Regions from separate parts of the Streptomyces sp. NPDC050161 genome, predicted to be linked through region 1. Evidence: predicted binding sites of a transcription regulator. Region 1 holds the regulator's gene; the other holds the start of a gene.
The links. Region 1 encodes HspR, which represses chaperone genes until heat shock. Its sites were predicted from a motif close to TTGAGNNNNNNNNNCTCAA; they were not measured.
Positions count from the first base shown of each region.

Region 2: the regulator HspR is predicted to act here: its motif matches at 12,141-12,159, upstream of lon (endopeptidase La).

Region 1 covers NZ_JBITJM010000013.1:95,214-109,858, forward strand. Annotated here, with positions in the region: gene ACIBK8_RS21860 (polyamine aminopropyltransferase) at 1-379, opposite strand, end outside; gene ACIBK8_RS21865 (DUF2617 family protein) at 525-1,043, opposite strand; gene ACIBK8_RS21870 (hypothetical protein) at 1,430-1,675, opposite strand; gene ACIBK8_RS21875 (pyridoxal phosphate-dependent aminotransferase) at 1,846-3,030, shown strand; gene ACIBK8_RS21880 (YbjN domain-containing protein) at 3,106-3,636, opposite strand; gene clpB (ATP-dependent chaperone ClpB) at 3,729-6,386, opposite strand; gene ACIBK8_RS21890 (Uma2 family endonuclease) at 6,628-7,200, shown strand; gene ACIBK8_RS21895 (TIGR03618 family F420-dependent PPOX class oxidoreductase) at 7,251-7,655, shown strand; gene ACIBK8_RS21900 (hypothetical protein) at 7,703-8,107, shown strand; gene ACIBK8_RS21905 (heat shock protein transcriptional repressor HspR) at 8,174-8,626, opposite strand; gene dnaJ (molecular chaperone DnaJ) at 8,628-9,806, opposite strand; gene grpE (nucleotide exchange factor GrpE) at 9,852-10,529, opposite strand; gene dnaK (molecular chaperone DnaK) at 10,526-12,382, opposite strand; gene ACIBK8_RS21925 (heterodisulfide reductase-related iron-sulfur binding cluster) at 12,693-14,645, shown strand, end outside.
Region 2 covers NZ_JBITJM010000001.1:339,088-353,732, forward strand. Annotated here, with positions in the region: partial or broken gene ACIBK8_RS01530 (hypothetical protein) at 1-125, opposite strand, end outside; gene ACIBK8_RS01535 (helix-turn-helix transcriptional regulator) at 518-1,708, opposite strand; gene ACIBK8_RS01540 (DUF4097 domain-containing protein) at 1,711-2,646, opposite strand; gene ACIBK8_RS01545 (DUF6104 family protein) at 2,797-2,976, opposite strand; gene ACIBK8_RS01550 (multifunctional oxoglutarate decarboxylase/oxoglutarate dehydrogenase thiamine pyrophosphate-binding subunit/dihydrolipoyllysine-residue succinyltransferase subunit) at 3,109-6,903, opposite strand; gene ACIBK8_RS01555 (ATP-binding protein) at 7,164-8,288, opposite strand; gene ACIBK8_RS01560 (response regulator transcription factor) at 8,285-9,025, opposite strand; gene ACIBK8_RS01565 (spermidine synthase) at 9,172-9,897, opposite strand; gene ACIBK8_RS01570 (rhomboid-like protein) at 10,129-11,010, shown strand; gene ACIBK8_RS01575 (nucleotidyltransferase domain-containing protein) at 11,045-11,869, opposite strand; gene lon (endopeptidase La) at 12,182-14,645, shown strand, end outside.

The DNA of each region.
Region 1 (14,645 bases):
CGCGGGACTGGCCGTACCAGGCGAAGCAGGCATACAGCGCCATCGCCGAGCAGCCGCCGACCAGGGCGAGGCAGGACTCCACGGCGCCGAAGCCGACCGCGGCCCGGCAGCGCAGCCGTTTGGCGAGCAGTGCGCCGATGCCCATGGCGAAGACCATCACCGACAGCACGACGGATGACTGGGTGACGGAGTCGCCGTCCAAGTAGGTGGCCAGCGCCACCAGTTCGAGTTCGTACACCAGGCCGCAGGCGGCGCAGACGAAGACCGCGGCGAGCACGAGCAGCCGTCCGAGCCCGGACGGTACCGGCAGTCGCGCCGGCTGGGTGACCTCCGGCGGCACGAAAGCGCCGGTTCTGACGGTCTCTTGCAGGTCGATCATGAAATGAACGCTACGTGACGATTCCGTACGTATTTGTCACCCACACGAGTGCAGTCTGCTTTCTACACACGGGAGTTGGAGCGCGAAGGGGCGGGCGGGCCCACGCCCTCCGCGCCCCGTCGCGCCCCCTGCGGAGCGCCGCAGGTCAGACCGCCGCGACGGCCCGCACACCCACCCGGGTACGGGTGGCGACCAGGCGCCCCTCCTGGGGATAGGCGTGCCAGGTACGCCAGCGCACCTGACCCTGCCGCCGCTGCGCCAGCATCGCGGTGAAGGCGTGCGGCGAGCCGGGGAACGTCCCGGCCAGACCGTGGGGGTGTTCGGCGACCAGCGCGAGCAGTTCCTGCGCGCGCCCCGCGAACGAGCCGCGCGACAGCGTCTCCACATGCGCGGCGAATTCGTACTCCCAGTCACCCAGCCGCTTGGCCACACCGAGCGGGAGCGGCGTACTGCTGCCCGGCATGCAGGCGACGGTCTCGGAACAGGTGCCGCGCTCCTCTTCCAGCAGTACTTGATGCGAGGCCCCCAGAAGCCTCAACTGCACCTGGGCGTCGTCTAGTCGAAGGTCGAGTACCGCCAGGGCCGGCAGGGGTTCCCTGCCCAGCGCCCAGGCAAGATCTGATGCACGGGTATCGGTATAGGCCGTTGTCAGGGTCGTGAGCATGGGTTCGGCTCCGCAAGCACGCAGTGGATGGTGGGCCGGCCCGCCCCGGAGAAGGATCAGGGATATGACTGCCTGCCGGCTCGTGCCCACGTGGGGTCCGAGAACTGGGGGATTCTCAAGGAGAGGGAATCACGAATGCCCTGTCGTCCACAGCGTTTTTACCCATCTTCGCCGGGTTTCCATCCCTCAGAGGGCCCTACAGTTCAGTTGTTCAACACCCAAGCGTTCAGCGGGTGTTGAGGGAAGAGGGGCGGCCCGTGAACGGAGAGCGCCACGGGCATGATCCAGTCGCATGTGCGGCCCTGCGGACACCCTCGGGGCCGCCGGGCGGGCCGCCGTGAAAACCCCGCGGCCCGGCGTCCGGCGCCCGCTCCCCCGCGTCCGGCTCAGCAGGATCCGCCGCAGGACGAACCCCCGCCGCCACCCCCGCAGCCGTGATGGCCGCCACCGCCGCCGCACCCGTGATGCCCGCCGTGGTGGCCGCCGCCGAGACCGCCGTCGCTGCCGCCGCCGACCCACCAGCTGCCGCCCGCACCCCGCGTCCCGCGACCGGCTCCCGCACCGCCGCGGGACAGCACGGACACCAGCCCCAGCACCACCGCGACCACCACTATGAAGACGACGAAACCCATCCGCCCCACACTCCTTCCGCTCCCCCGAAGCGAGGCACCCGCCCCGTCCGGCGCCCCCGCCACGAGGCGAATGACACCGGTGTTCTTTGTTCGTTCGGGGCTGCTTCCCGGCAATTCCGATCCCCATGCACAGTTGAGGAACTCCAGAGGTTCGGCGGAGGATGGCGCGCATGGACCGACCGCTGCTCAACCGCCGCCTCGCCGAGTTCGGCACGACGATCTTCGCCGAGATGTCGGCGCTCGCCGTACGGACCAACTCCCTCAACCTCGGTCAGGGATTCCCCGACGCCGACGGACCCGAAGAGGTCAGGGAGGCCGCGGTACGCGCGCTGCGCGACGGCCGCGGCAACCAGTACCCGCCGGGCCCCGGCGTCCCCGAACTGCGCACCGCCGTCGCCGCGCACCAGCAGCGGTTCTACGGCCACCTCGGCCTGAGCTGCGACCCCGACACCGAGGTCCTGGTCACCGCGGGCGCCACCGAAGCGATCGCCGCCTCGCTGCTGGCCCTGCTGGAGCCGGGCGACGAGGTCATCGCGCTGGAGCCGTACTACGACTCGTACGCCGCCTGCATCGCGATGGCCGGCGGCACCCGCGTCCCGGTGACCCTCCGCCCGGACCCGGAGAGCGGCACCTACGCACTCGACCTGGACGAACTGCGCGACGCCGTCACCGACCGCACCCGCCTCATCCTCCTCAACACCCCGCACAACCCCACCGGGACCGTCCTGTCCCGCGACGAGCTGGCCGAGATCGCCCGCCTGGCCTGCGAACGCGACCTCCTCGTGATCACCGACGAGGTCTACGAACACCTGGTCTTCGAGGGCGAGCACCTGCCCCTCGCGTCCTTCCCCGGCATGCACGGGCGGACCGTCACCATCGGCTCGGCGGGCAAGACCTTCTCCTTCACCGGATGGAAGGTCGGCTGGGTCACCGCGGCCCCCGAGCTGATCAGCGCCGTCCGCTCGGCGAAGCAGTTCCTCACCTACGTCTCGGCCGGTCCCTTCCAGTACGCCGTCGCCGAGGCGCTCGCGCTGCCCGACGACTACTTCACGGCGCTGCGGGACGACCTGCGCGCCAAGCGCGACATCCTGGCCCGCGGCCTGGCCGACGCCGGTTTCGGCGTCTACCGCCCGGCCGGCACCTACTTCATCACCACCGACATCCGCCCCCTCGGCTTCGACGACGGCTTCGCCTTCTGCCGGGCGCTGCCCGAGCGGGCCGGCGTCGTCGCCATCCCCAACGCCGTCTTCTACGACCACCGGGACGAGGGCGCCCCCTTCGTGCGCTTCGCGTTCTGCAAGAGCACCGACGTCCTCCAGGACGCGGCGGCGCGGCTGAAGACCCTGGCCGGCTGACGGACCCGGACGCGCGCGGGCCCCCGGAGCAGATCGCTCCGGGGGCCCGCGCGCACCGTGGCCGGCGGGAGGGTCTCAGCCCTCGTCCTCGCCCGGCTTCTCGTCGCCTTCGATCTCGGACTCCAGGCCGAGCTGCTCGACGATCCACTTGTCGAACTCGATCGACGCGCGGACCCAGCTGACGGTGCTCGACACGAAGTGTTCGAGCGCGACGCCGGTGCCGATCAGCATCGACGCCTCACCGATCAGGCGGACGGTGCCGTCGTCGTGGGTGTGGGTGTAGGCCTTGGGCCACAGCGTCCGGCGGTTCCAGTCGTCGATCGCCTCCAGCAGCTTCGACTTGTCGTCGATGCCGTGCGGGCGGTCGTAGAACGTACGGACGGAGAAGATCTGCTGCTCCTCCTCCCCACGGAACATGAAGTACGTGCGGAACTGCTCCCACGGGGCGGCGAGATCGCCTTCCTCGTCGACTACGTACTTCAGCTCCATCTGGTCGAGGAGCTGCTTGACCAAGTCCTGGTCGGGCACGACGGGCCCCTCAGGCCCCGACGGCTGCGGTTCGGGCTGGCCCCCGAAATTCGGAATCGAGGACGGGTCGATGCTCACCGTGGATTTCCCTTCGTATGGTCTGCGCCATTCTCCGCCATGCCCGCCCCGTCCTGGCAAGCCGAACGGGGCGGGGCGGATCGTGGCGCCGCTCAGACGGCCGCGCGGGCCGGCTCCACGGAGAGGTGGTCGCCGTCGACGTCCACCCGCACGGTGTCGCCGTCCAGCACCTCGCCCGCCAGGATGGCGCGCGCCAGCTGGTCGCCGATGGCCGTCTGGACCAGGCGGCGCAGCGGGCGGGCACCGTAGGACAGGTCCGGTGCCGGGGCGCCGTCGACCGGTTCCCTGCCGAGCCAGGCGAGCCAGGTCAGGGCCTGGTCGGTGACGTCCAGCGTCAGCCTGCGGTCGGCGAGGCGGCCCTGGAGGTGGTCGAGCTGGATCCGGGCGATCCGCTGGAGCTGGTCCGTGCCGAGCGGGTGGAAGACCACCACGTCGTCGAGGCGGTTGAGGAACTCCGGGCGGAAGGAGCCGCGGACGGTCTCCAGGACCTTCTCCTTCTTCTGGTCCTCCTTGAGCAGGGGGTCCATCAGGAAGTTCGAGCCGAGGTTGGAGGTCAGGATGAGGATGGTGTTGCGGAAGTCGACGGTGCGGCCCTGGCCGTCGGTGAGCCGGCCGTCGTCCAGCACCTGGAGGAGGACGTCGAAGACCTCGTGGTGGGCCTTCTCGACCTCGTCCAGGAGCACCACGGAGTACGGGCGGCGGCGTACCGACTCGGTGAGCTGGCCGCCCTCCTCGTAGCCGACGTAGCCGGGCGGAGCGCCGACCAGCCGGGCGACGGAGTGCTTCTCGCCGTACTCGCTCATGTCGATGCGGACCATCGCCCGCTCGTCGTCGAAGAGGAAGTCGGCGAGCGCCTTGGCCAGTTCGGTCTTGCCGACGCCGGTCGGGCCGAGGAAGAGGAACGAGCCGGTGGGGCGGTCCGGGTCGGCGATGCCCGCGCGGGTGCGGCGCACCGCGTCCGACACGGACCGTACGGCCTCGCGCTGGCCGATCAGCCGCTTGCCCAGCTCCTCCTCCATGCGCAGCAGCTTCTGCGTCTCGCCTTCGAGGAGGCGGCCGGCGGGGATGCCGGTCCAGGCGCCGACCACGTCCGCGATGTCGTCGGGGCCGACCTCCTCCTTGACCATCGGCGCCGTGGCGCTCCCGCCGTCGGCGCCCTTGCTCGCCTCCTGCTCGGCCTCCGCCTCGGCGGCTGCCTCCAACTCCCGCTCCAGGCCGGGGATTTCGCCGTAGAGCAGCTTGGACGCGGTGTCGAAGTCGCCGTCGCGCTGCGCGCGGTCGGCCTGGCCACGCAGCTCGTCGAGCTTCTCCTTCAGCTCACCGACGCGGTTGAGGCCCTGCTTCTCCTTCTCCCAGCGGGCGGTCAGGCCGCGCAGCTCCTCCTCCTTGTCGGCGAGGTCCTTGCGCAGCTTCTCCAGCCGCTGGACGGAACCGGCGTCGGTCTCGTTCTTGAGCGCCAGCTCCTCCATGCGCAGCCGGTCGACGGACCGCTGGAGCTCGTCGATCTCGACCGGCGAGGAGTCGATCTCCATCCGCAGCCGCGACGCGGCCTCGTCGACCAGGTCGATGGCCTTGTCGGGGAGGAACCGGGAGGTGATGTAGCGGTCGGAGAGGGTGGCAGCCGCGACCAGCGCGGAGTCCGCGATGACGACCTTGTGGTGCGCCTCGTAGCGCCCCTTGAGGCCGCGCAGGATGGCCACCGTGTCCTCGACGGTCGGCTCGGCGACCAGCACCTGCTGGAAGCGCCGCTCCAGCGCCGGGTCCTTCTCGATCCGCTCGCGGTACTCGTCGAGGGTGGTCGCGCCGACCATCCGCAGCTCGCCGCGGGCCAGCATCGGCTTGAGCATGTTGCCCGCGTCCATCGCGGAGTCGCCGCCCGCGCCCGCGCCGACGACCGTGTGCAGCTCGTCGATGAAGGTGATGACCTGGCCGTCGCTGGACTTGATCTCCGCGAGCACGGTCTTGAGCCGTTCCTCGAACTCGCCGCGGTACTTCGCGCCGGCGACCATCGCCCCCAGGTCGAGCGCGACCAGCCGCTTGTTGCGCAGCGACTCGGGCACGTCGCCCTTGACGATGCGCTGGGCCAGCCCCTCGACGACCGCGGTCTTGCCGACACCCGGCTCGCCGATCAGCACCGGGTTGTTCTTCGTCCGCCGGGACAGCACCTGCACGACGCGGCGGATCTCGTGGTCCCGGCCGATGACCGGGTCGAGCTTGCCGTCACGGGCCGCCGCCGTGAGGTCCGTACCGAACTTCTCCAGCGCCTTGTACGTGCCCTCCGGGTCGGCGTTGGTCACCCGGCGCCCGTCGCGCGCCTCCTCGAAGGCCGCCAGCAGCTTCTTGGCGGACGCGCCCTGGTGCTCCAGCAGCTCACCGGTGGCGCCGCCCTTGGCCGCGATGCCGATGAGCAGGTGCTCGGTGGAGACGTAGGCGTCGCCCAGTTCCTTGGCGCGCTGCGCGGCGTCCGCGATGACGGCGAGCAGCTCGCGGTCCGGCTGCGGCGGCGCGACCGTCGAGCCCTGCACGCTGGGCAGCGCGGCGAGCCTGCGCTCGGCCCCCGACCGCAGCGCCGCGGCGTCCGCGCCGACGGCGGCCAGCAGGTCGGTGATGTTCGCGTTGCTGTCGGCCTGGCCCGCCAGGAGCGCGAGCAGCAGATGCGCGGACGTCATGTCCGCATGTCCGGCGGCCACCGCCCGCTCGTTGGCGGCGCTCAGCACTTCCCGGCTCTTGTTGGTCAGCTCGGCGTCCACGTTCGCGCGTTCCTCCTCGTACTCGTGCTGTGATCCTGGGGCCGACCCGAGGCCGGTCTGCTCACACCAACGTGCGATAAGTTGAGTCTATTCCACTCAAGGTTGTTTCGGGGCCTGCGCTCGGCACTTTTCCGGGCGCAGGGGCCCACACGTGTGAGTGAACCGGGCCGGATCCGGCTCCGCCACCGGCGGCCGTCGAGGAGGCTGGCCTTCCAGCACAAGGAGGTGCAGCATGACGGCTATGGCACACGAGCCCATGCCTACGCAGACGGACATCCTCCTCGAAGGGTTTCTCGCCCTGGACACCCCAACCGGCTTCAGGGCCGAGCTCATCGAGGGGGAGATCGTTGTGACACCGCCACCGGACGGCGACCACGAGGACTACTTGAGCACCGTCTTCAAACAGGTGTTGCGGAAGTCCGCAACACCCATGGACCTCTCGGGGCACAAAGGGCTCGTCCTCTCCGGGTCCGGGGCCCTGCCCGCGGACCACGTGATCCCCGACGCCACGTTCGCCCCGGAGGCTCTCCGCCTCTTCCGGGGAGCACCCCCCTGGATGCCCAGCGACGGCGTCACGATGGTCGTCGAGGTGACATCGAGCAAGCCTGCCAAGGACCGCGTCGCCAAGCGCCACGGCTACGCCCGCGCCGGCATCCCGCTCCACCTCCTCGTGGACCGTGGCAAGTCCGCGACCACCCTGTTCAGCGAGCCGGAGGGAGGCGATTACCTGACCCGCCACACCGCCCTCTTCGGCAAGCCCCTCCCCCTCCCCGCCCCCTTCTCCTTCGACCTGGAGACCGGCGACTTCCTGTGAGGCCGCGAGCGCCCTCCCCACGGCCCGCGGCCCGCATTACCCTTCCCCCCATGGCCCACGACCTCGCCGCCCTCAGCCCCGAGTACCTCACCTTCTGGGGCGAGTACTTCATGCCGACGCTGACCACCCTGCGCCCGGACGGCACCCCGCACGTCGTCCCGGTCGGCGTCACCTACGACGCGGGCGAGCGGATCGCGCGGATCATCACCCGCAAGGGCAGCACCAAGGTCAAGAACGTCCGGGCCGCGGGCGCGGACGGCGCACGGGTCGCGGTGTGCCAGGTCGACCGCGGTCGCTGGGCGACGCTTGAGGGCATCGCGCGGGTGCGGACGGACGCCGACGCGGTGGCGGACGCCGTCCACCGGTACGCCGAGCGCTACGGCAGGACGCCGGGCCCCAACCCCGACCGCGTCATGATCGAGATCGCGGTGACCAAGGCACTCGGCCGCGCCTGAGGCGGGGGTATCGTCGCCCCCACCGTCGCGACGCCCCGGAGGGCACGATGAACGCGGTCCGTGTCACGGCGATCGCCTGCCTGATGCCGCTGTCCGAGCTGGACGAGGAACCGTTCCTGGTCGACGACCGCGGCCAGCACGAGATGTGCGGACAGTGGGCGGCGGCCCGTGACTTCCACCTGACCTGCCGGCTCAGCCTGCACCGCCTGCGCGCCGACCACGACCAGCTGTGGCGCGACGTCGAGCAGGGCCTCGTCGACGTGTTCGTGGCGCCGCACCGCAGAGTGCTGGAGCACGCCGTCGACGACGCCGACGCCTTCGCCGAGCGGTGCGCGGCGGCCGGCGTGCGGCTGGCGACCGCCGACCTCGACGAGCCGGTCTACACCCCGGCGATGAAGTCGCACGTGCACCGCAGGCTGTCGATGCCGACCGCGGGCTACAACGGCTGCTAGGCCCTGCCGGGCCGCGGGCAGGCGAAAGGGCCGGGTCTCCCCGGCCCTTCCCCCGCTCGGATGGCGCTACTCGCCGCGCTTGGGGCGCCACACCACCAGCGCGCTGGTCTGCTGCACGTCCTGGTACGGCACCAGGTCGCGGCGGTAGGAGGCGTGCACCGCCGCCTCGCGCTGCTGCATCGCGCTGGCCGCGCCCTCCAGGGCGCCCTGGAGTTCGGCGACCCGCTGCTGGAGCGCGGCCACCTGGTTCTCCAGCTCGATGATGCGCTTGATGCCGGCGAGGTTGATGCCCTCGTCCTGGGACAACTGCTGCACCGTACGGAGCAGTTCGATGTCCCGGGCGGAATAGCGGCGGCCCCGCCCGGCCGTGCGGTCGGGCGAGACCAGGCCCAGCCGGTCGTACTGCCGCAGGGTCTGCGGATGCAGGCCGGAGAGCTGAGCCGCGACGGAGATGACGTACACCGGCGAATCTTCGGTCAGTTCATACGGGTTCCGACGATGCCCGCCCCGGCTGTCCATCTCAAGCTCCCTTCGCGGCCTGGAACAGCTCTGCCCGCGGATCCTCTCCCGCGGTCGCCTCGCGATAGGCCGCCAGCGATTCCCTGGCCTTGTCGCCGAGTTCCTGAGGAACGACCACCTCTATGGTGACCAGCAGGTCGCCGCGGGTGCCGTCCTTGCGGGCCGCGCCCTTGCCCCGGGCCCGCATGGTGCGTCCGTTGGGAGTGCCGGGCGCGATCTTCAGCGTCACCGGCGGGCCGCCCAGCGTCGGCACCCGGACCTCGCCGCCGAGCGCGGCCTCCGGGAAGGTGACCGGCACCGTGACGGTGAGGTTGTCGCCCTTGCGGCCGAAGACGGGGTGGCTGTCGACGTGGACCACGACGTACAAGTCGCCCGCCGGGCCGCCCTGTTCACCAGGAGTGCCCTTGCCGCGCAGCCGGATGCGCTGCCCGTCCGACACCCCGGCCGGGATGCGGACCTGCATCGTGCGCGCGCTCGTCGCCCGGCCGCTGCCCTTGCAGACCTCGCACGGATCCTGGGCGATCAGGCCCCGGCCCTTGCAGTCGGCGCACGGATCGGTGAGGGAGAAGCCGCCGCCCGCGCCCCGGCTGACCTGCCCGGTGCCGACGCAGGTCGGGCAGACCCGCGGCGTACCGTTCTTGTCGCCGGTGCCCGAGCACGCCTTGCACGGCGCCTGGCTGGACATCCGCAGCGGGACCGTGGCCCCGTCCACCGCCTCGGTGAAGCTGAGCGTCACCTCGGACTCGACGTCCTGGCCGCGGCGCGGCTGGGTACGTGTCCCGGCGCCGCCGCGGTTGAAGAGGCCGCCGAAGACGTCCCCGAGCCCGCCGCCGAAGCCGCCGCCCTGCCCTTGTCCCTGGCCCTGCGAGCCCCCGAAGAGGTCGCCCAGGTCGAAGTTGAAGCTGCCGCCGCCCGCGCCGGGGCCCGGCCGGTAGCCGCCGTTGCCGAACAGCGCCCGCGCCTCGTCGTACTCCTTGCGGCGCTTGGGGTCACCGAGGATGTCGTTCGCCTCGGAGATCTCCTTGAAGCGCTCCTCGGCCCTGGCGTCACCGGTGTTGGCGTCCGGGTGGTTCTCCCGGGCGAGCTTGCGGTACGCCTTCTTGATCTCGGCGTCGGTGGCGTCCTTGGGGACGCCGAGGACCTTGTAGTAGTCCTTCTCGACGAAGTCCTTGGTGCTCATCCCCGACGTCCCTCCTTCCGCGTCTTCTTCTCTGCCGTCCGCACGTCAGCCCTCGTCCGGGCCACCGTTTTCCTCGTCCGAAGGCTTGCTGTCCTCTTCGGAGGCGGACTTGGTGCCCTGGGCACCCGGCTGCGGCTCGGCGACCGCGACCCGCGCGGGGCGGATCGTTCGTTCACCGATGCGATACCCGGGCTGAAGGATCGCCACGCACGTCGTCTCCGTGACGTCGGGCGCGTACGAATGCATCAGGGCTTCGTGGATCGTCGGGTCGAAGGGCTCGCCCTCCTTGCCGAACTGCTGGAGGCCCAGCTTGGCGACCACGGTCTCCATGGATTCGGCGACCGACTTGAAGCCGCCGACCAGCTCGCCGTGCTCACGGGCACGGCCCACGTCGTCGAGCACCGGAAGGAGCTCGGACAGGAGGTTCGCCGCGGCGATCTCCTTGACCGTGACCCGGTCCCGCTCGACCCGGCGGCGGTAGTTCTGGTACTCCGCCTGGAGCCGCTGGAGGTCCGCGGTGCGCTCGTTGAGCGCCGTACGCACCTGGTCCAGCTGCGCCGTGAGCGCGATGTCGGATGTGTCGGGCTTGTCGTCCCCGGCCGGGGCCGAGCCCGCCTTGTCGGCGGACTCGGCACGCTGCGCCGCGTCGTCAGGGTGTCCTGCGGACTCGGTGCCGGAAGGGACGTCGGGCTTCTCCTCGAAGCCCGGGGTCTCCTCCGTCACGCGGCACCATCCTTCTTCGGCTTCTCGTCGTCGACGATCTCGGCGTCCACGACGTCGTCATCGGCCTTGGCCTGCTCGGCGCCCTCGGCACCCGCAGCACCCTCGGCGCCACCCGCGGCCTGGGCGTCGGCGTACATGGCCTGGCCCAGCTTCTGCGAGACGGCGGCGACCTTCTCGGTGGCGGTGCGGATCTCGGCGGTGTCCTCGCCCTTGAGCTTTTCCTTCAGCTCGCCGACGGCGGTCTCGACCTCGGTCTTGACCTCGGCGGGGACCTTCTCCTCGTTGTCCTTGAGGAACTTCTCCGTCTGGTAGACGAGCTGCTCGCCCTGGTTACGGGCCTCGGCGGCCTCGCGGCGCTTGGTGTCCTCGTCCGCGTACTGCTCCGCCTCCTGGCGCATGCGGTCGACCTCGTCCTTCGGCAGCGAGGAGCCGCCGGTGACGGTCATCTTCTGCTCCTTGCCCGTGCCCAGGTCCTTCGCGGTCACGTGCATGATGCCGTTGGCGTCGATGTCGAAGGAGACCTCGATCTGCGGGACGCCACGCGGGGCCGGCGGCAGACCGGTCAGCTCGAACATCCCGAGCTTCTTGTTGTACGCCGCGATCTCGCGCTCGCCCTGGTAGACCTGGATCTGCACGGAGGGCTGGTTGTCCTCGGCGGTGGTGAAGATCTCGGACCGCTTGGTCGGGATCGTCGTGTTCCGCTCGATGAGCTTGGTCATGATGCCGCCCTTGGTCTCAATACCGAGGGACAGCGGGGTGACGTCCAGCAGGAGGACGTCCTTGACCTCACCCTTGAGGACACCGGCCTGGAGGGTGGCGCCGATGGCGACGACCTCGTCCGGGTTGACGCCCTTGTTGGCGTCCTTGCCACCGGTCAGCTCCTTGACCAGCTCGGCGACGGCCGGCATACGGGTCGAGCCGCCGACCAGCACCACGTGGTCGATCTCGGACAGCTCGATGCCGGCGTCCTTGATGACGTTGTGGAACGGGGTCTTGCAACGCTCCAGGAGGTCCGCGGTCAGCTGCTGGAACTGCGAGCGCGTGAGCTTCTCGTCCAGGTGCAGCGGGCCCTCGGCGGAGGCGGTGATGTAGGGAAGGTTGATCGTCGTCTCGGTGGAGGACGACAGCTCGATCTTCGCCTTCTCGGCGGCCTCACGCAGGCGCTGGAGCGCCATCTTGTCCTTGGCCAGGTCGACGCCGTGGCCGTTCTGGAACTGCTTGACCAGGTAGTCGACGACGCGCTGGTCCCAGTCGTCACCACCGAGGTGGTTGTCACCGTTGGTGGCCTTCACCTCGACGACGCCGTCACCGATCTCCAGCAGCGAGACGTCGAAGGTGCCGCCACCGAGGTCGAAGACCAGGATGGTCTGGTCGTCCTTCTCCAGGCCGTAGGCCAGCGCTGCGGCGGTCGGCTCGTTGACGATGCGCAGGACGTTCAGACCCGCGATCTCACCGGCCTCCTTGGTGGCCTGGCGCTCGGAGTCGTTGAAGTAGGCCGGGACGGTGATGACCGCGTCCATGACCTTCTCGCCCAGGTACGCCTCGGCGTCACGCTTGAGCTTCTGCAGGATGAAGGCGCTCATCTGCTGCGGGTTGAAGCCCTTGTCGTCGATGTCGATCTTCCAGTCGGTGCCCATGTGGCGCTTGACCGACCGGATGGTCCTGTCGACGTTGGTGACCGCCTGGCGCTTCGCGACCTCGCCGACCAGCACCTCGCCGTTCTTGGCGAAGGCGACAACGGACGGCGTGGTCCTGGCGCCCTCGGCGTTGGTGATGACGGTGGGCTCACCGCCTTCGAGAACACTGACGACGGAGTTCGTCGTGCCCAGGTCGATGCCGACCGCACGTGCCATTTCAATTCCTCCAGTGACTTGAGTGGAACAGGCTCAAGAGTGCAACACGGATCCAAACCTGTCAACAGACCTGAGTCGAGCCCACTCAACTTTTATGTCGGCCTTATCGTCACCGAGGGTTTTGGCCTGCGACGCCCCGGTCGCCGGGGGACGCCGGGACGGCTGCGCAGGGTTGCCTGCGCGACGCAGATCACCGGCCGGGCGGCTTCATGGGGTCGCGGATACTGGGTAACCTCAGCGCAGACCCGAAAAGTTACCGCTTAGTAGTCCCGCTCAGATTTCCGCTCTCGCAGGTTCGAGGAGCCCCCAAATGCAACTCGCCGCGATCCTCGTGTCGCTGGTCCTCATCGCGGTCGGCGTCGCGCTGTTCGGCCGTGCCCTGGTGCAGATCTACCGGTTCGTACGGCTCGGCCAGCCCGTACCGGCCGGCACCCGTACCGACGAACCCGTACAGCGCACCGTCACCGTGGCCAAGGAATTCCTCGGCCACACCCGCATGAACCGCTGGGGCGTCGTCGGTGTGGCGCACTGGTTCGTGGCGGTGGGCTTCTTCTCGCTGCTGCTGACGATCGTCAACGCCATCGGCCAGCTCTTCCAGGCCGACTGGCTGCTGCCGGTCATCGGCGAGTGGGCGCCGTACAACGTCTTCGTCGAGTTCATCGGCACGATGACGGTCCTCGGCATCCTGGTCCTGATCGTCATCCGGCAGCTGAGCCGGCCGGGCGGCGCGGGCCGCAAGTCCCGCTTCGCAGGCTCCAATTTCGGCCAGGCGTACTTCGTCGAGGCCGTCATCCTCATCGTCGGCGTCTGCATCTTCATGCTGCACGCGCTGGAGGGCGCCCAGCACCACGTGAGCGGCTACGAGGCGTCGTTCTTCATCTCGTACCCGGTGATCTCGTGGCTGGAGGGCATGGACGTCTCGACGCTCCAGAACCTCACCTACTTCTTCGCCGGCCTCAAGATCGCGACGTCCTTCATCTGGATGATCACGGTCGCGCTCAAGACCGACATGGGCGTGGCCTGGCACCGCTTCCTCGCCTTCCCCAACATCTGGTTCAAGCGCGAGGCGGACGGTGACGTCGCGCTCGGCGAGCTGAAGCCGATGACCAGCGCGGGCAAGCCGATCGACTTCGAGGACCCGGGCGAGGACGACCAGTTCGGCGTCTCGCAGATCGAGCACTTCTCCTGGAAGGGCATCCTCGACTTCTCCACCTGCACCGAGTGCGGTCGCTGCCAGTCGCAGTGCCCCGCCTGGAACACCGGCAAGCCGCTCTCCCCGAAGCTGCTGATCATGTCGCTGCGCGACCACGCGCACGCCAAGGCGCCCTACCTCCTGGCGGGCGGCGGCAAGGACGAAGAAGGCAACGAGAAGGCCACCGCCGAGCAACTCGCCGACGTGCCGGCCGCCGCGCTGGCCGAGGCCGAGCGCCCGCTGATCGGCACCCTCGAAGAGAACGGCGTCATCGACCCGGACGTCCTGTGGTCCTGCACCACCTGCGGTGCCTGCGTCGAGCAGTGCCCGGTCGACATCGAGCACATCGACCACATCGTCGACATGCGCCGCTACCAGGTCATGATCGAGTCGTCGTTCCCGTCCGAGGCGGGCACGATGCTCAAGAACCTGGAGAAGAAGGGCAACCCCTGGGGCCTGGCCAAGAAGCAGCGGCTGGCCTGGACGAAGGAGGTCGACTTCGAGGTCCCGGTCGTCGGCAAGGACGTCGAGGACCTGACCGAGGTCGAGTACCTCTACTGGGTCGGCTGCGCCGGCGCCCTGGAGGACCGCGCCAAGAAGACCACCAAGGCGTTCGCCGAGCTGCTGCACATCGCCGGCGTCAAGTTCGCGATCATGGGCGGCGACGAGAAGTGCACCGGTGACTCGCCGCGCCGCCTGGGCAACGAGTTCCTCTTCCAGCAGCTCGGCGCGGAGAACGTCGCCACGTTGAACGCGGCGTTCGGTGAGGACGACGAGGACGAGTCGACGAAGAAGCCCAAGTCGGCCAAGAAGATCGTCGCGACCTGCCCGCACTGCTTCAACACCATCGCCAACGAATACCCGCAGCTGGGCGGCGAGTTCGAGGTCATCCACCACACCCAGCTGCTCCAGCACCTCGTCGACGAGGGCAAGCTGGTGCCGGTCACCCCCGTCGAGGGCCTGATCACGTACCACGACCCCTGCTACCTCGGCCGCCACAACAAGGTCTACACACCGCCGCGCGAGATCATCGCCAAGGTGCCAGGCCTGCGGAACGAGGAGATGCACCGC
Region 2 (14,645 bases), on a different contig from region 1:
CGTGACGTGGTGTCGAAGCCGAGGCCCGCCGCGACCCGGAGGGCCTCGGGGGCGGAGTAGAGGGTGGCGTGCAGCGGTTCGAGCTGATGCCACATCCGGCGGGCGACCGAAAGGTAATCCGACATCGCTGTACCTCATGGCCTTCACGGTGCGTGCAGACAGGGGCAGTTGGCGGTGAGGCGCGCCCGAGGGGCCTGGGCCGGTCCCCTGTGCCGGGACGTGCCGTACGGGTCCGGGCGGGGGCGAGCCTCGCGGCTCGTCCGGGCCCGGCACACGGCCGCCGACCCGGATGCCGGGTGGCCGGGGGATGCCCTCGGGACCGGTGCCGGACGAAAAGCCGTGCGATTGATGACGTTCCCCGATTACGCGCCGTGAATCCTGCCTGCCGTAAGCAACTCTCCGTAATCGGCGAGTGGTTGGCCCCGGCGGGCGGGCACCGGAGGCTCGGGGCGGCCCCCGGGAGCCGCCCCGCCGTTGCCGCCACCTGCCCCCGGAGCCCGCCGCATCCGCGCCCCCGCTACTCCTTCGAGCCCGAGCCCGCCCCCGTCTCCTGGTCCGGCTCCGCCGCCGAGGCGTACCGTTCCGGATCCCGCAGCAGGGCGCCGATGTGGGCGGCGGCCGTCGACAGGCGGCGGCGGGCGTCCCGCAGCTGCTCGCCGGTGACGCCGTGATCGCGCGCGGCGTCCCGCAGGTCGTCGCGGAAGCGGTCGAGCAGCCGGTCGAAGTCGCGGGCCGGATCGGTGCCGAGGGGTTCATCGGCCCACTCCGGCGCCGGCGGGGCGGCCGGTGACCCGGCCTCCTGATCCTGCGTCTCCTTGGCCAGATCGATGCGCTCGACCGTCACCCGGGTGTCGCCGTTCGCCGCCCCGGACGCACCCTCCTCACGGTCGCCCGCCGTGCCGTTCGTGAAGCGGCCGACCTCGCGGGAGACCTCGGACAGCGCCTCGCGGACCGCGCCGGACCAGTCGCCTGAGCGGACATGGTCCTGCGTCTGCTCCTGGACCCGCTTGATGACCCGCTGCACCTCATCGCGGGCGTATGCCTGCGCGTCCTTGGCCTGCTTACGGGCCCGCTGGGCGTCCTGCTTGGCCCGTCGGCTCTCGTCCTTCGCCCGCCGCGCCTGTTCCTTCCACTCCTCCTTGGCGCGCCGGAACTCCTCCTTCGCCTGCCGCCAGGCTTCCTTGTCGCCGTATGTGCCGTCGAAGAAGGAGGAAAGGTCGGGGTACGGCGGTACACCCTCGCCCTCACCGGTACCGGCGTCCGCCCGCGGGCCGTCCCCCGCCGCGCCTTCCGACGCCCGGCGGCTGCGGCCCGATGCGGCTCTGGCCTGTTGTGCCGCCTCCCGGATCTCGCGGCGCAGATCGCGGGCCGAGCCGCTGACGTCCTCGCGGATGTCGGAGGCCAGCGCGGCCACCGACTCGCCTATCTCCCGTTCGAGTTCGGTCAGTTCGCCGCTGCGGTCGGCGAGTTCGGCCCGGCCCGCCTCGGTGATCGAGTAGACCTTGCGTCCGCCTTCGGTCGCATGGGTGACTAGGCCCTCGGTCTCCAGCTTGGCCAGCCGCGGGTAGACGGTGCCGGCCGAGGGGGCGTAGAGGCCCTGGAAGCGTTCCTCCAGGAGGCGGATGATTTCGTAGCCGTGCCGGGGGGCCTCGTCGAGCAGCTTGAGGAGGTAGAGGCGGAGGCGGCCATGGGCGAAGACGGGGGGCATGCTCAGAGCACCTTCTTCTCTTCAGGCCGGTCCGCGGGGGCGGCGCCGCGCGGACCGGGGGCGGCGTACGGTCCAGGGGCCTCGGTGGCGCCGGGACGCGGGCCGTCGAACGACGGGCGGCGCAGCAGCGCGAGGCCGCCGGAGACGGTGGTGACCTTCAGCGTGCCGGTGCCGGCGCCGAGCGCTCCGGTGATGCTCTTCGCGCCCCACTGGCTGCCGACCCGCAGGCTGTCGAAGGCGTTGGAGACCGTGCCGCTGGTGGTGTTGGCCTCCACCGTCGCGTCGGCCGGGTCCGGCAGCCGGATGGCCACCTCGCCGGAGACGCTGGTCAGTTGGATGTCGGTGCCCTTGGCCGACGGGTCGAGGTCGAGCACCATGTCGCCGCTGACGGAGCCGGCGTGCACCGCACCGCCGGCGCCGTCGATGACGGTCAGATCCCCCGAGACGGAGTGGAACCGCAGGTCACCGGTGACCGCCTGGGCCTCGACGTTGCCCGACACGGTCTCCGCGCGCACCTCGCCGGTCAGCCCGACCAGGGTGCTGTCGCCCGTCACCCCGCGGACGTCGGTGCGTCCCGCGATGCCGGAGACCACCGCGCTCGCGCCGACGACACCCACCTCGACGCGGGTGGCCGCGGGCACCGTCACCGAGATCACCGCGCTACGGTTCCACGCCTTGCGGTCGAAGAGCTTCAGGAAGCCCTTCCACGGCAGGTCTTCGTAGGCGACGGTGAGGGCGCCGTCCTCGTACGAGACCGTCAGGGGCGTGCCGTGCAGTTCGCCGACCTCCAGGCGGGCCGGGCTGCCGTCGGAGGTGCCGACGACGTTGACCGTGCCGCCGTACACCCGGACGTTCAGCGCGCCGACGGGTTCCTCGATCTCCAGGGTGCGTGGCCCGTCCACCTGGATCGGATATCGCGACCGCTCGTTCCTGGACATTCCGGGCCTCCCCTGGCTGGACATGGCAACGCAACATATCGCGTCTCGCTAGACACGATATATCGCGGATCGGGGAAGTCAAGCGGCTGACGGCAGCCGCCCGCTCCGTCCCGGCCGGCCAGGAGGCGGACGGCGGTACCGTGCGTCCTCCTACTCGTCGTCCTCGTCGTCGAGCCGTGCCAGCCAGGTGGCCAGCCGCTCCACCGGCACCTCGAAGTCCGGGTTCAGGTCCACGAAGGTGCGCAGCTGCTCGGACAGCCACCCGAGGGTGACCTCCTCCTCGCCACGCCGGCTCTCCAGCTCTTCGATGCCGCGGTCAGTGAAATACACGTGCTCTCCACCAGGGGTCATGGGACGTTCCCGGCCAGGATAGGCAGGGCTGCGGGGGCACGGCGAAGGGCCCGCCCCCGCAACCGCGGGGGCGGGCCCTTGCCGGGTGCCCGGAACTACCGGAGCGCTCGGCTACGCGTCGAACGCCTCGGCGATGAGCTGGGCCTGCTCCGCCTGGTGACGCTTGGCGGAACCGACGGCCGGGGACGAGCCGTGCGGACGCGAGATGCGGCGCAGACGCTCGTTGTGCGGGACGTCGGCACCGACGGCCAGGTCGAGGTGGTCGATGAGGTTCAGACCGAGGAACGGCCAGGCGCCCTGGTTGGCCGGCTCCTCCTGGACCCACAGGTACTTACCGGCGTTCGGGAACTTGGCGATCTCCGCCTGGAGTTCCTTGCCGGGCAGCGGGTACAGCCGCTCGATGCGGACGATGGCGACGTCGTTCGCGCCGCGCTTCTCCCGCTCCGCCTCCAGGTCGTAGTAGACCTTGCCGGAGCAGAAGATCACCTTGCGGACGGCGCTCGCGTCGACCGTGCTGTCGCCGATCACCGGGCGGAAGCCGCCGGTGGTGAACTCTTCCGCCTTCGACGCCGCGGCCTTCAGACGCAGCATCGACTTCGGGGTGAAGACGACCAGCGGCTTGTGGTGCGGGTTGTGGACCTGCCAGCGCAGCAGGTGGAAGTAGTTCGACGGCAGCGTGGGCATGGCGACCGTCATGTTGTTCTGCGCGCACAGCTGGAGGAAGCGCTCGATCCGGGCCGACGAGTGGTCCGGGCCCTGGCCCTCGTAGCCGTGCGGCAGCAGCAGGGTGACGCCTGAGGTCTGGCCCCACTTCTGCTCGGCGGACGAGATGAACTCGTCGATGACGGTCTGCGCGCCGTTGGCGAAGTCACCGAACTGCGCCTCCCACATGACCAGCGACTCCGGGCGCGCCAGCGAGTAGCCGTACTCGAAGCCCATCGCCGCGTACTCGCTGAGCAGCGAGTCGTAGACGTTGAAGCGTGCCTGGTCATCGGAGAGGTAGAGCAGCGGGGTGTAGTCGTCGCCGGTCTCCCGGTCGATGAGGACCGCGTGACGCTGGCCGAAGGTGCCGCGGCGGGAGTCCTGTCCGGCGAGCCGGACCGGGGTGCCCTCCATCAGCAGCGAACCGATGGCCAGGGTCTCGCCCATGCCCCAGTCGATCGTGCCGTCCTCCACCTGGGCCGCGCGGCGCTGCAGCTGGGGCAGCAGGCGCGGGTGGACGGTGACCCGCTCGGGGATGTTGACCTGCGACTCGGCGATCCGCTTGACGACCTCCTGGGAGATCGCGGTGTCCACGAACACCGGGAACTCGGCCTGCGGCTGCGGCACCTCGGGGGTGGCCGGAGCCGTGGTGGCCTCGCGGACCTCCGTGAAGACCTTCTCCAGCTGGCCCTGGAAGTCCTGCAGCGCCTGCTCGGCCTCTTCCAGCGTGATGTCGCCACGGCCGATGAGCGACTCGGTGTAGAGCTTGCGCACCGAACGCTTCTTGTCGATCAGGTCGTACATCAGCGGCTGCGTGAACGCCGGGTTGTCCGACTCGTTGTGGCCGCGACGGCGGTAGCAGATCAGGTCGATGACGACGTCCTTGTTGAACGCCTGGCGGAACTCGAAGGCGAGACGCGCGACGCGCACCACGGCCTCCGGGTCGTCACCGTTCACGTGGAAGATCGGCGCCTCGATCATGCGGGCCACGTCGGTGGCGTACATGGAGGAGCGGGCCGACTCCGGTGCGGCGGTGAAGCCGACCTGGTTGTTGATGACGATGTGCACGGTGCCGCCGCAGCGGTAGCCGCGCAGCTGCGACATGTTCAGCGTCTCCGCGACCACGCCCTGGCCCGCGAAGGCCGCGTCGCCGTGCAGCTGGACCGGCAGGACCGTGAAGTCCGTGCCGCCCTTGTTGATGATGTCCTGCTTGGCGCGCGCGATGCCCTCGACGATCGGGTCGACGGCCTCCAGGTGGGAGGGGTTGGCGGCCAGCGAGACCTTGATCTGCTCGCCGTCCAGGCCGGTGAAGACGCCCTCCTGGCCCAGGTGGTACTTCACGTCGCCGGAGCCGTGCATCGACTTCGGGTCGAGGTTGCCCTCGAACTCCCGGAAGATCTGCGCGTACGACTTGCCGACGATGTTCGCCAGGACGTTCAGCCGACCGCGGTGGGCCATGCCGATGACGACCTCGTCGAGGCGCGACTCGGCCGCGGAGTCGATGACCGCGTCCAGCAGCGGGATGACGGACTCGCCGCCCTCCAGCGAGAAGCGCTTCTGGCCGACGTACTTCGTCTGCAGGAAGGTCTCGAACGCCTCGGCGGAGTTCAGCCGGCGCAGGATGCGCAACTGCTCCTCGCGCTCGGGGGAGTTGTGCGTCCGCTCGACCCGGTCCTGGATCCACTTGCGCTGCTTGGGGTCCTGGATGTGCATGAACTCGATGCCGGTGGTGCGGCAGTACGAGTCACGCAGCACGCCCAGGATGTCGCGCAGCTTCATCATGGTCTTGCCGGAGAAGCCGCCGACCGCGAACTCGCGCTCCAGGTCCCACAGAGTGAGGCCGTGCTCGATGATGTCGAGGTCGGGGTGCTTGCGCTGGTGGTACTCCAGCGGGTCGGTGTCGGCCATGACGTGGCCGCGGACCCGGTAGGAGTGGATCAGGTCGAAGACCCGCGCGGCCTTGGTGACGTCGTCGTCGTGGGAGACGTCGATGTCGCGCAGCCAGCGGACCGGCTCGTACGGGATCCGCAGCGACTTGAAGATGTCGTCGAAGAAGTCGTTCTCGCCGAGCAGCAGCTGGCTCATGATGCGCAGGAACTCGCCGGAGGCGGCGCCCTGGATCACGCGGTGGTCGTACGTGCTGGTCAGCGTCATGACCTTGGAGACACCGAGCTTGTTCAGGGCGTCCTGCGACGTGCCCTGGAACTCCGCGGGGTAGTCCATCGCGCCGACGCCGATGATGAGGCCCTGTCCGGGCATCAGGCGGGGCACGGAGTGGACGGTGCCGATGCCGCCCGGGTTCGTCAGCGACGCGGTGACTCCGGTGAAGTCCTCCATCGTCAGCTTGTTGGTGCGGGCCCGGCGGACGATGTCCTCGTAGGCCTGCCAGAACTCGAAGAAGGTCAGCGTCTCGGCCTTCTTGATGGCGGCGACGACGAGCTGGCGGTCGCCGTTCGGCTTCACCAGGTCGATGGCCAGACCGAGGTTGACGTGCTCGGGCTTGACCAGCGTCGGCTTGCCGTCCTTCTCCGCGAAGGAGTGGTTCATCGACGGCATGGCCTTGAGGGCCTGCACCATCGCGTACCCGATGAGGTGGGTGAAGGAGACCTTCCCACCGCGGGCGCGCTTGAGGTGGTTGTTGATGACGATGCGGTTGTCGAAGAGCAGCTTCACCGGCACCGCGCGCACGGACGTGGCCGTCGGCAGCTCCAGCGAGGCGTTCATGTTCTTCGCGACCGCGGCGGACGGGCCGCGCAGGGTGACCAGCTCCGGACCTGCCGGAGCCTCCTTGGCGTCGGCCGCGGCGGGCTTGGCCGCGGGCTTCGCGGCCGGAGCCTTCGCCGGAGCGGCCTTGGCCGGAGCCGCCTGGGCGGGCGCCGGAGCGCTCGCCGCGGGCTTCGCCGGTGCGGCCGGAGCGGCCTGGGCGGCGGGCTTCGGCTGGGCCGGCGGGGTCGGGGACTGCGCCGGTGCGGCCGGAGCGGGGGCAGAGCCCTCCGCCGGCTGGCTGGGCGCGGTGGCGCCGCCCGGCTTGTAGTCGGCGAAGAAGTCCCACCAGGCTCGGTCTACCGAGTTCGGGTCCTGGAGGTACTGCTGGTAGATCTCGTCGACGAGCCACTCATTTGCACCGAACGCAGCGGCAGGGGACTTTCCCTGCCCGTCTTGGTCGGTCGAGATGCTCGAGCTGTTGGGGGACTGTGGCGACACGGCGGCAACCGCCCTCTTCCGCTTCCTAAGGTGGTGGACAGCGGGAATAAAGGCTACGCCTCTTGTGACCATTGGTGCAGTCCGGGAGGGCCACTCGTCGCGCACGTCACATTCACCGATGGGTTTCAAGGCATGACTTGGCGGGAAACACACGGGGTTTGCCTGCGTGAGGGTAGGACTCAGCGCCGCGGCACCCCGTCAGACGGGCGCGAGGCGCCATCTGATGCGTGCTTCCGCCACCGACCCTACGCCACGGGCCGTCAACCTCGATGTGACTCCGTTCCCGGAAGGGCGACCCGGATGCGGCACCCACGGGTGGATTCGGCCACCCCGATCCGGCCGCCGTGCAGATCCACCGCCCAGCGCGCGATCGCCAGGCCGAGTCCGGTGCCCCCGTCGGCCCCCGGCCCCGACGCCGCGGGACCGCCGCGGTTGAAACGCTCGAAGACGCGGTAGCGCTCCGACTCGGGAATGCCGGGCCCCTCGTCCTGCACGTCCAGCTCCAGGCTCTCGGGCCCCTCGCCCCGCCGGGCGTGCACGGTGACCCGCCCGTGCCGCGGGCTGTGCTTGATCGCGTTGTCGATCAGATTGGCCACGACCTGGTGCAGCCGCTCGGCGTCCGCGTACGCGGTCAGCTCCGGGGGCGAGACGTCGAGGTGCAGATGGACGTCCGTCCGGGTGTGGGTGCCGGATCCGGCGAGCCCGGCCAGGGTCGAGGCGCCGCGGCTCATGTTGGCTTCCTTGAGCACGCCCGACAGGTAGGGCCACACCTCGAAGCGGCGGCTGTGCAGCGGCACCACGCCGTTGTCCAGGCGGGAGAGGTCCAGCAGGTGCTCGACCAGCCTGCCGAGCCGCTCGGTCTGCTTCAGCGCCGTCCGCATCGTCTCCGGATCGGGCTCGGAGACCCCGTCCACGACGTTCTCCAGCACCGCACGCAGCGCGGCGATCGGCGTCCGCAGTTCGTGCGAGACGTTCGCGACCAGTTCCTTGCGGTGGGTGTCCACCGCCTCCAGGTCGGCGGCCATGCGGTTGAACGCGTCCGCCAGGTCGCCGAACTCGTCCCGGCGCTCCGAGCGGACCCGGCGCGTGTAGTCGCCCTGCGCCATCGACCGCGTCACGTCGGTCATCTCGCCGAGCGGCGCGGTCAGGCTGTTCGCCACGAACTGGGTGATCAGCAGCGAGGCGATGATCGAGAAGACGGTGATCACCCGTAGCTCGGTCGCCGAGTGCATCGCCACGAACACCAGCAGCGTCGTGATGATCACCGAGACGATGACCAGCGCACCCAGCGCGGCCTTCACCGAACGGTAGGGGTCCAGCGGTCGCAGCCCGTCCCAGAGCCGCTCGCCCAGCCCGCGGGCGCGGGCCTGCCACCACCGCGTCATGCGGGCGGGGTCTCCAGGGCGTAGCCGACGCCGTGGACCGTGCGGATGCGCTCGGCGCCGATCTTGCGGCGCAGTGCCTTGATGTGGCTGTCGACCGTGCGCGTCCCGGAGGCGTCCGCCCAGTCCCACACCTCGGCCAGCAGCTGTTCGCGGGAGAGCACCGCGCGCGGGGTGTTCGCCAGGCAGACCAGCAGGTCGAACTCGGTGGGTGTCAGGTGGACATCGGCGCCGCGCACCCGCACCCGGCGCTGCGCGTGGTCGATCTCCAGCTCGCCCAGGCGCAGGATGCCGCTGCGCGGAGTGTGCGCGGCCAGCGCGGCGCGCTCGACGCGGCGCAGCAGGACGTGCACCCGCGCGGCCAGCTCCCGCATCGAGAACGGCTTGGTCATGTAGTCGTCGGCGCCGACCCCGAGCCCGACCAGCATGTCGGTCTCGTCGTCCCGCGCGGTCAGCATCATCACCGGCACCGGGCGCTGGGCCTGGACCCGGCGGCACACCTCCAGGCCGTCGAAGCCCGGCAGCATCACGTCCAGGACCAGCAGGTCGGGCTGCCACGCCTCGGCGGTGTCCACCGCGGCCGGGCCGTCGGTGGCGGTCTGCACCTGGAAGCCCTCGGCGCGCAGCCGGGCCGCGATGGCGTCCACGATCGTCGGGTCGTCCTCGACGACCAGCACCCGGCGCTGGGCGCCCGGCGTGGCCGCGGCGGTACCGCCCTGGCTGGTCTGAGTCTGGTCCATCGCCCGCCCCTGCATGTCCCCGTGTGCGTGGTCGCGTAGTGCTGGACGAGGCGGCCCGGCAGCGCGCAGCCCGCCGGTGGGGGCGGGCGGTGTCGCGCCGGACTCCTGTCCAGGGGAGCAGCGTAAGGGCACGGTGTGACTGTCGGCTACGCGCCCTTGCGCGCGAGATGCACCACGTCGGGGACGCCTCGGGCAACAGGGATCTCTTCCGTACGTACCCCCTGGAATCCGGCATTCCGGAGGGCGAGGTCGAAGGCGGGCGACGGCTGGGCCGACCAGACGGCGAGCACACCGCCCGGTGCGAGCCGGTCCCGGCAGACCGCGAGACCGGCCGGTGTGTAGAGGCCGTCGTTGTCCTCGGTGACCGTCCAGTCGGGTCCGTTGTCGATGTCCAGGCACAGCGCGTCGAAGGTCTCCCGGCCCGCGCCGTCGCGCAGGTGGGCGACCAGATCCGCGTGCACGATCCGCGTCCGCGGGTCCGCCAGGGCGTCGCCGGAGAGTTCCGCCAGCGGCCCACGGCGGTGCCAGTCGATCACCGCGGCCTCCCGCTCGACGACCGTGATCCTGCCCCAGCGCTCCTCCTGCACCGCCCTGACCAGGGAAATCCCGACGCCCAGGCCGCCGATCAGCACGGTGGGGCGCAGCCGGTCCTGCGGCAGCCCGGCCAGTGCGGCGTCGATCAGCAGCCGCTCGGACCTGCCGTCGGACGTGTCCATCAGGAAGCAGCCGTTGGCAATGATCTCGTAGACCGCCGCGTCACCTGCGCGGCGCCGCCGCAGGACCACTTCGCCGTACGGGCCCTCGCGGCGGTCGAGGGTGCGCGGGCCTTCGGGGAGGCCGGCCGTCGAGGGAAAAGGGGGAACGGGAGCCATGCGGCCATCCTGGCGGGCCCGGTCCGCGGTGGTCCACCTTCCGGGGGCGCGGCGCCGGAGCGGACGTGGTGCACCCCGTTCGGGTTGCCCGCGGTGACGCACTTGTGACGCACTTCACTTACACAGCTCGCTCATGGGTTGAACAGGCACGCTGTCCCGCACGTTGTGCACAGCGGAGCGCGGCTGGGGAGACGGCCGACGCGAGCGCCTGAACGGAAGGAGCCCGGAACGGTGAGCTTGGTGGACACCGCGGACGCCGCGGACACCGCGCGGGCGGGCACCGGACCGGCCGGGCTCGGGAGGCTGCCCCGGCAGCCCGCCGGACCGCCGTCCGTACGCGCCGACGAGGCCGCGCCGCAGGCCGGGCCCGCGTCTGACACCGCCGTCGCGGACACCGTCCCCGCGGCGGGGCGGGCGCGCGTGGTGGCCGCGCTGAGCCGGCTCCGGCTGCTGCTGCCCAGCCCCACCGGCACCCCCTTCACCTTCGGTTACACGCTCGTCCTCCTGGTGACCTCCTTCATCGCCGCCCACGCCGCCCCCGCGTTCGTCGGCGAGCTGCTGCGCGGCTCCAGCACCGACGTCGCGCACCTCACCCACACCCCGCTGCTGGTACTCGTCGCCAGCGCCCTGTGGATAGCCGGCGGGGTGACCTCGGGGTTCGCCGTCGCCTTCCTGTTCGTGCTGACGGCCCTGGAGCGCCGCATCGGGGGCCTGGGCGCCGCCGCGGTGTTCACCGGCGGCCACGTACTGGCCACCCTCGCCACGGAACTGCCGGTCGGCTTCGCCGTCGCCGCAGGCCAGCTGCCGGTCAGCTCGCTGCACCGCCTCGACTACGGGATCAGCTTCGGCGTGATGACCTGCACCGGCGCGCTCGCGGGACTGCTGCCGGGACGGCTGAGGTGGCCGCTGCTGGCCGGCGTCGGCTACCTGGCCGTCGGCGACGTGGTGGCCTTCGTCGACCCGATGGCGGCCTGGGGCCACCTCCTCGCGCTCGCCCTCGGGGTGGCGAGCTGGCCGCTGCTCCGCCGCCGTCGCGCCCGGCGGGCCCGCCCGGAACCGCTGCGCGGCGACCTCGGCCACCCGGCCCTGGCGACGCCGCCGCCGAGGTCCTGAACGAGGCGCCGACGGGGCGTCCTGGTAACGGAGTTCAGGCGGCCAGGAGGTCCGCGATCTCCTGGTGGAGGGAGACGGGGAGAGTGAGGTCCCACCGGGCGGCGGCCTCCGTGGCGAGATCGCGGCTCCACCGCCAGCTGTGCCGGGCCGCGGCGCGGACCGCAGCCGGCTCCGCGGCGGCCGTGGTCGTGGCGTAGCGGGCGCGGTCGTCGGCCGGCAGGTCGTGCTCCAGGTTGCGGCTCGGGGTGAGCCAGTGCGCGGTGGATTCGCGCAGCAGGCGGCACAGCTGGAGCTGCGACGGGGCGACGACGGTGTGCAGCAGGGCGTGGGCGCGTGCGGTCTCGCCGCGGGCCAGCACCTGGGCGAGCATCAGGGTCCAGTTGGCCAGCTCGGCGGTGAGCTGCCGGGCCGTGCCGACCGGCTCGGGCGGGACGAAGGCGGCGAGCCCGCGGGCCGCTTCGGTCAGCCGCCCGCTGCGGTCGAGCAGGATCGCGGCGTCCGGGTCGGGCAGCTGCACCATGCCGCGCCAGGAGGGGACTTCATTGATGCCGGGGCCTGCCGCCTCGACGTGGAACTCCCCGCGCATCAGATCGTCGAAGACGACGGCGAGGATCCCGTACATGTTGGTGTAGGCCAGCTTCAGCGGGGCCAGCCGCTCGATGAACTCCCGTCCGTCGAAGGCGTCGGCGTCCTGGTCGCGCACGTAGAGGTACGCCTCGATGTCCGAGTACGCGTCGGCCTCGCCGAGCGTCCAGGAGCCGTACAGCAGGACGCCGTCCAGCCGGGGTTCGGCGCGGGCGGCCTCGCGCAGCCGCTCGATGCGGCGGTCGAGCGCGGGGGTGGGGGTGTGGTGGGGCATGGGTCTCCTGAGCGGTGCGGGCGGCATGCGCCGGGTGGTGCCCGTGCGGCATGGCATGCGGACGGTCCCGGTGGCTGCCGGGTGGTGGATCTCGGGGTCGCGGACCGTGCGCGCGTACTCAGGAAAAGACGCCCATGGGGCGCACTGTACCGGGGAGTTGGGGGAGGGGGAGGGGCACGGATGCGCCCGGCCGGTCGGGGTGACCGGGGTGTCCGGGCTCTGATCGCTCACGGCGAACACGGGCCGGGGAACATCTGCCGGGCGCTCTGCATTGAGTGGGTACAGCTCAACTTGCCTGCCGAAGGGGAGATCATGGCTTCGTCGTCCGCCTCACTCACTCTGCCCGTGCTGCCCCTCGATGACGAGGTGGTGCTGCCCGGCATGGTGGTGCCGCTGGATCTGTCCGACATCGACGTCCGGGCCGCGGTGGAGGCCGCGCAGGCAGCCGCCGCACCGGGTAACAAGCCGGAGGTGCTGCTTGTGCCCCGGATCGGGGGCGCGTCCCGCGCGGCGTCCGGGACCGGCACCTACACGGCGATCGGCACGCTCGGACGGATCGAGCAGGTCGGACGGCTGTCCGACGGCGATCCCGGTGCGCTGATCCGCGGCCTTCACCGGGTCCGTATCGGGGTCGGCACGACCGGTCCCGGCGCCGCACTGTGGGTGGAGGGCAGCGCCATCGAGGAGACGGTGCCGGGTTCGGGACCGGACGAGTCCGGCCGGGAGGGCGCGCTGCCCGGCGCCGTCACCGAACTGGTCACCGAGTACAAGGCGCTGGCCACCAGCTGGCTGCGCAAGCGCGGCGCCTGGCAGGTCGTGGACCGGGTGCAGCAGATCGAGGACGTGGCGGCGCTCGCCGACAACTCGGGCTACTCGCCGTTCCTGACCATCGAACAGAAGGTGCGCCTGCTGGAGACCGTCGACCCGGTCGCCCGGCTGAAGTACGCCACCGAAGTGCTGCGCGAGCACCTCGCCGAGCAGGACGTCGCCGAGTCCATCGCCAAGGACGTCCAGGAGGGTGTCGACAAGCAGCAGCGGGAATTCCTGCTGCGGCGGCAGATGGAGGCGGTCCGCAAGGAACTGGCGGAGATCAACGGCGACGCGGAGGACGAGGGCGGGGACTACCGCGCCCGGGTGGAGGCGGCCGGCCTGCCCGCGGACGTCCGCAAGGCCGCCCTCAAGGAGGTCGACAAGCTGGAGCGGTCCAGCGACCAGAGCCCGGAGGGTTCCTGGATCCGCAACTGGCTGGACACCGTCCTGGAACTGCCGTGGAACGAGCGGACCGAGGACGCGTACGACATCCCGGGCGCCCGGGAGGTGCTGGACGCCGACCACGCGGGCCTGGAGGACGTCAAGGAGCGCATCACCGAGTACCTGGCCGTCCGCAAGCGGCGGGCCGAGCGCGGCATGGGTCTGGTGGGCCGGGCCGGTGACGGCGCCGCGGCGGATGGCGGAAGCGCAGGTCAGGGCGGCGGGCGCCGGTCGGGTGGCGCGGTGCTCGCGCTGGTCGGACCGCCCGGGGTCGGCAAGACCTCGCTGGGTGAGTCCGTCGCGCGGGCCATGGGCCGCAGGTTCGTCCGGGTCGCGCTCGGCGGGGTGCGGGACGAGGCGGAGATCCGCGGGCACCGGCGCACGTACGTCGGCGCGCTGCCCGGACGGATCGTGCGGGCGGTCAAGGAAGCCGGTTCGATGAACCCGGTGGTGCTGCTCGACGAGATCGACAAGGTGGGCTCCGACTACCGCGGCGACCCGGCAGCCGCCCTCCTGGAGGTCCTGGACCCGGCGCAGAACCACACCTTCCGCGACCACTACCTGGAGGTCGAACTCGACCTCAGCGACGTGGTGTTCCTGGCCACCGCCAACGTCCTGGAGGCCATCCCCGAGCCGTTGCTCGACCGGATGGAGCTGGTGCGCCTCGACGGCTACACCGAGGACGAGAAGGTCGTCATCGCCCGGGACCACCTCCTGCCGCGCCAGCTGGAGCGGGCCGGTCTCGAACCGGGCGAGGTGACCGTCGGGGACGACGCGCTGCGCAAGCTGGCGGGCGAGTACACCCGCGAGGCCGGTGTGCGGAATCTGGAGCGCGCGGTGTCCAGGCTGCTGCGCAAGGTGGCGGCCCAGCACGAACTGGGCGAGCGGGAGCTGCCGTTCGCGGTCGGCGCCGGGCAGCTGCGCCCGCTGATCGGGCGACCGCACCACACGCCCGAGTCGGCGCAGGACCCGGCCGAGCGGCGGACCGCGGTGCCCGGCGTGGTCACCGGCCTGGCCGTCACCGGAGCGGGCGGCGACGTGCTGTACGTCGAGGCGTCGCTCGCCGATCCGGAAACCGGCGCATCGGGGCTCCAGTTGACCGGGCAGCTCGGCGACGTGATGAAGGAGTCGGCTCACATCGCGCTGTCGTTCCTGCGCTCGCACGGCGCGGAACTGGAGCTTCCGGTGGGCGATCTCAAGGAGCGCGGCGTGCATCTGCACGTCCCGGCGGGCGCCGTCCCCAAGGACGGGCCGAGCGCCGGCGTGACGATGACCACCGCACTGGCCTCGCTGCTGTCGGGGCGGCAGGTGCGGCCCGATGTGGCGATGACCGGTGAGGTCTCGCTGACCGGGCGGGTGCTGCCGGTCGGCGGCGTCAAGCAGAAGCTGCTCGCCGCGCACCGTGCGGGGATCACGACGGTGATCATCCCGCAGCGCAACGAACCGGACCTGGACGAGGTGCCGGCCGAGATCCTGGACGCGCTCGACGTCCACCCGGTCTCGGACGTCCGCCGGGTGCTGGAGC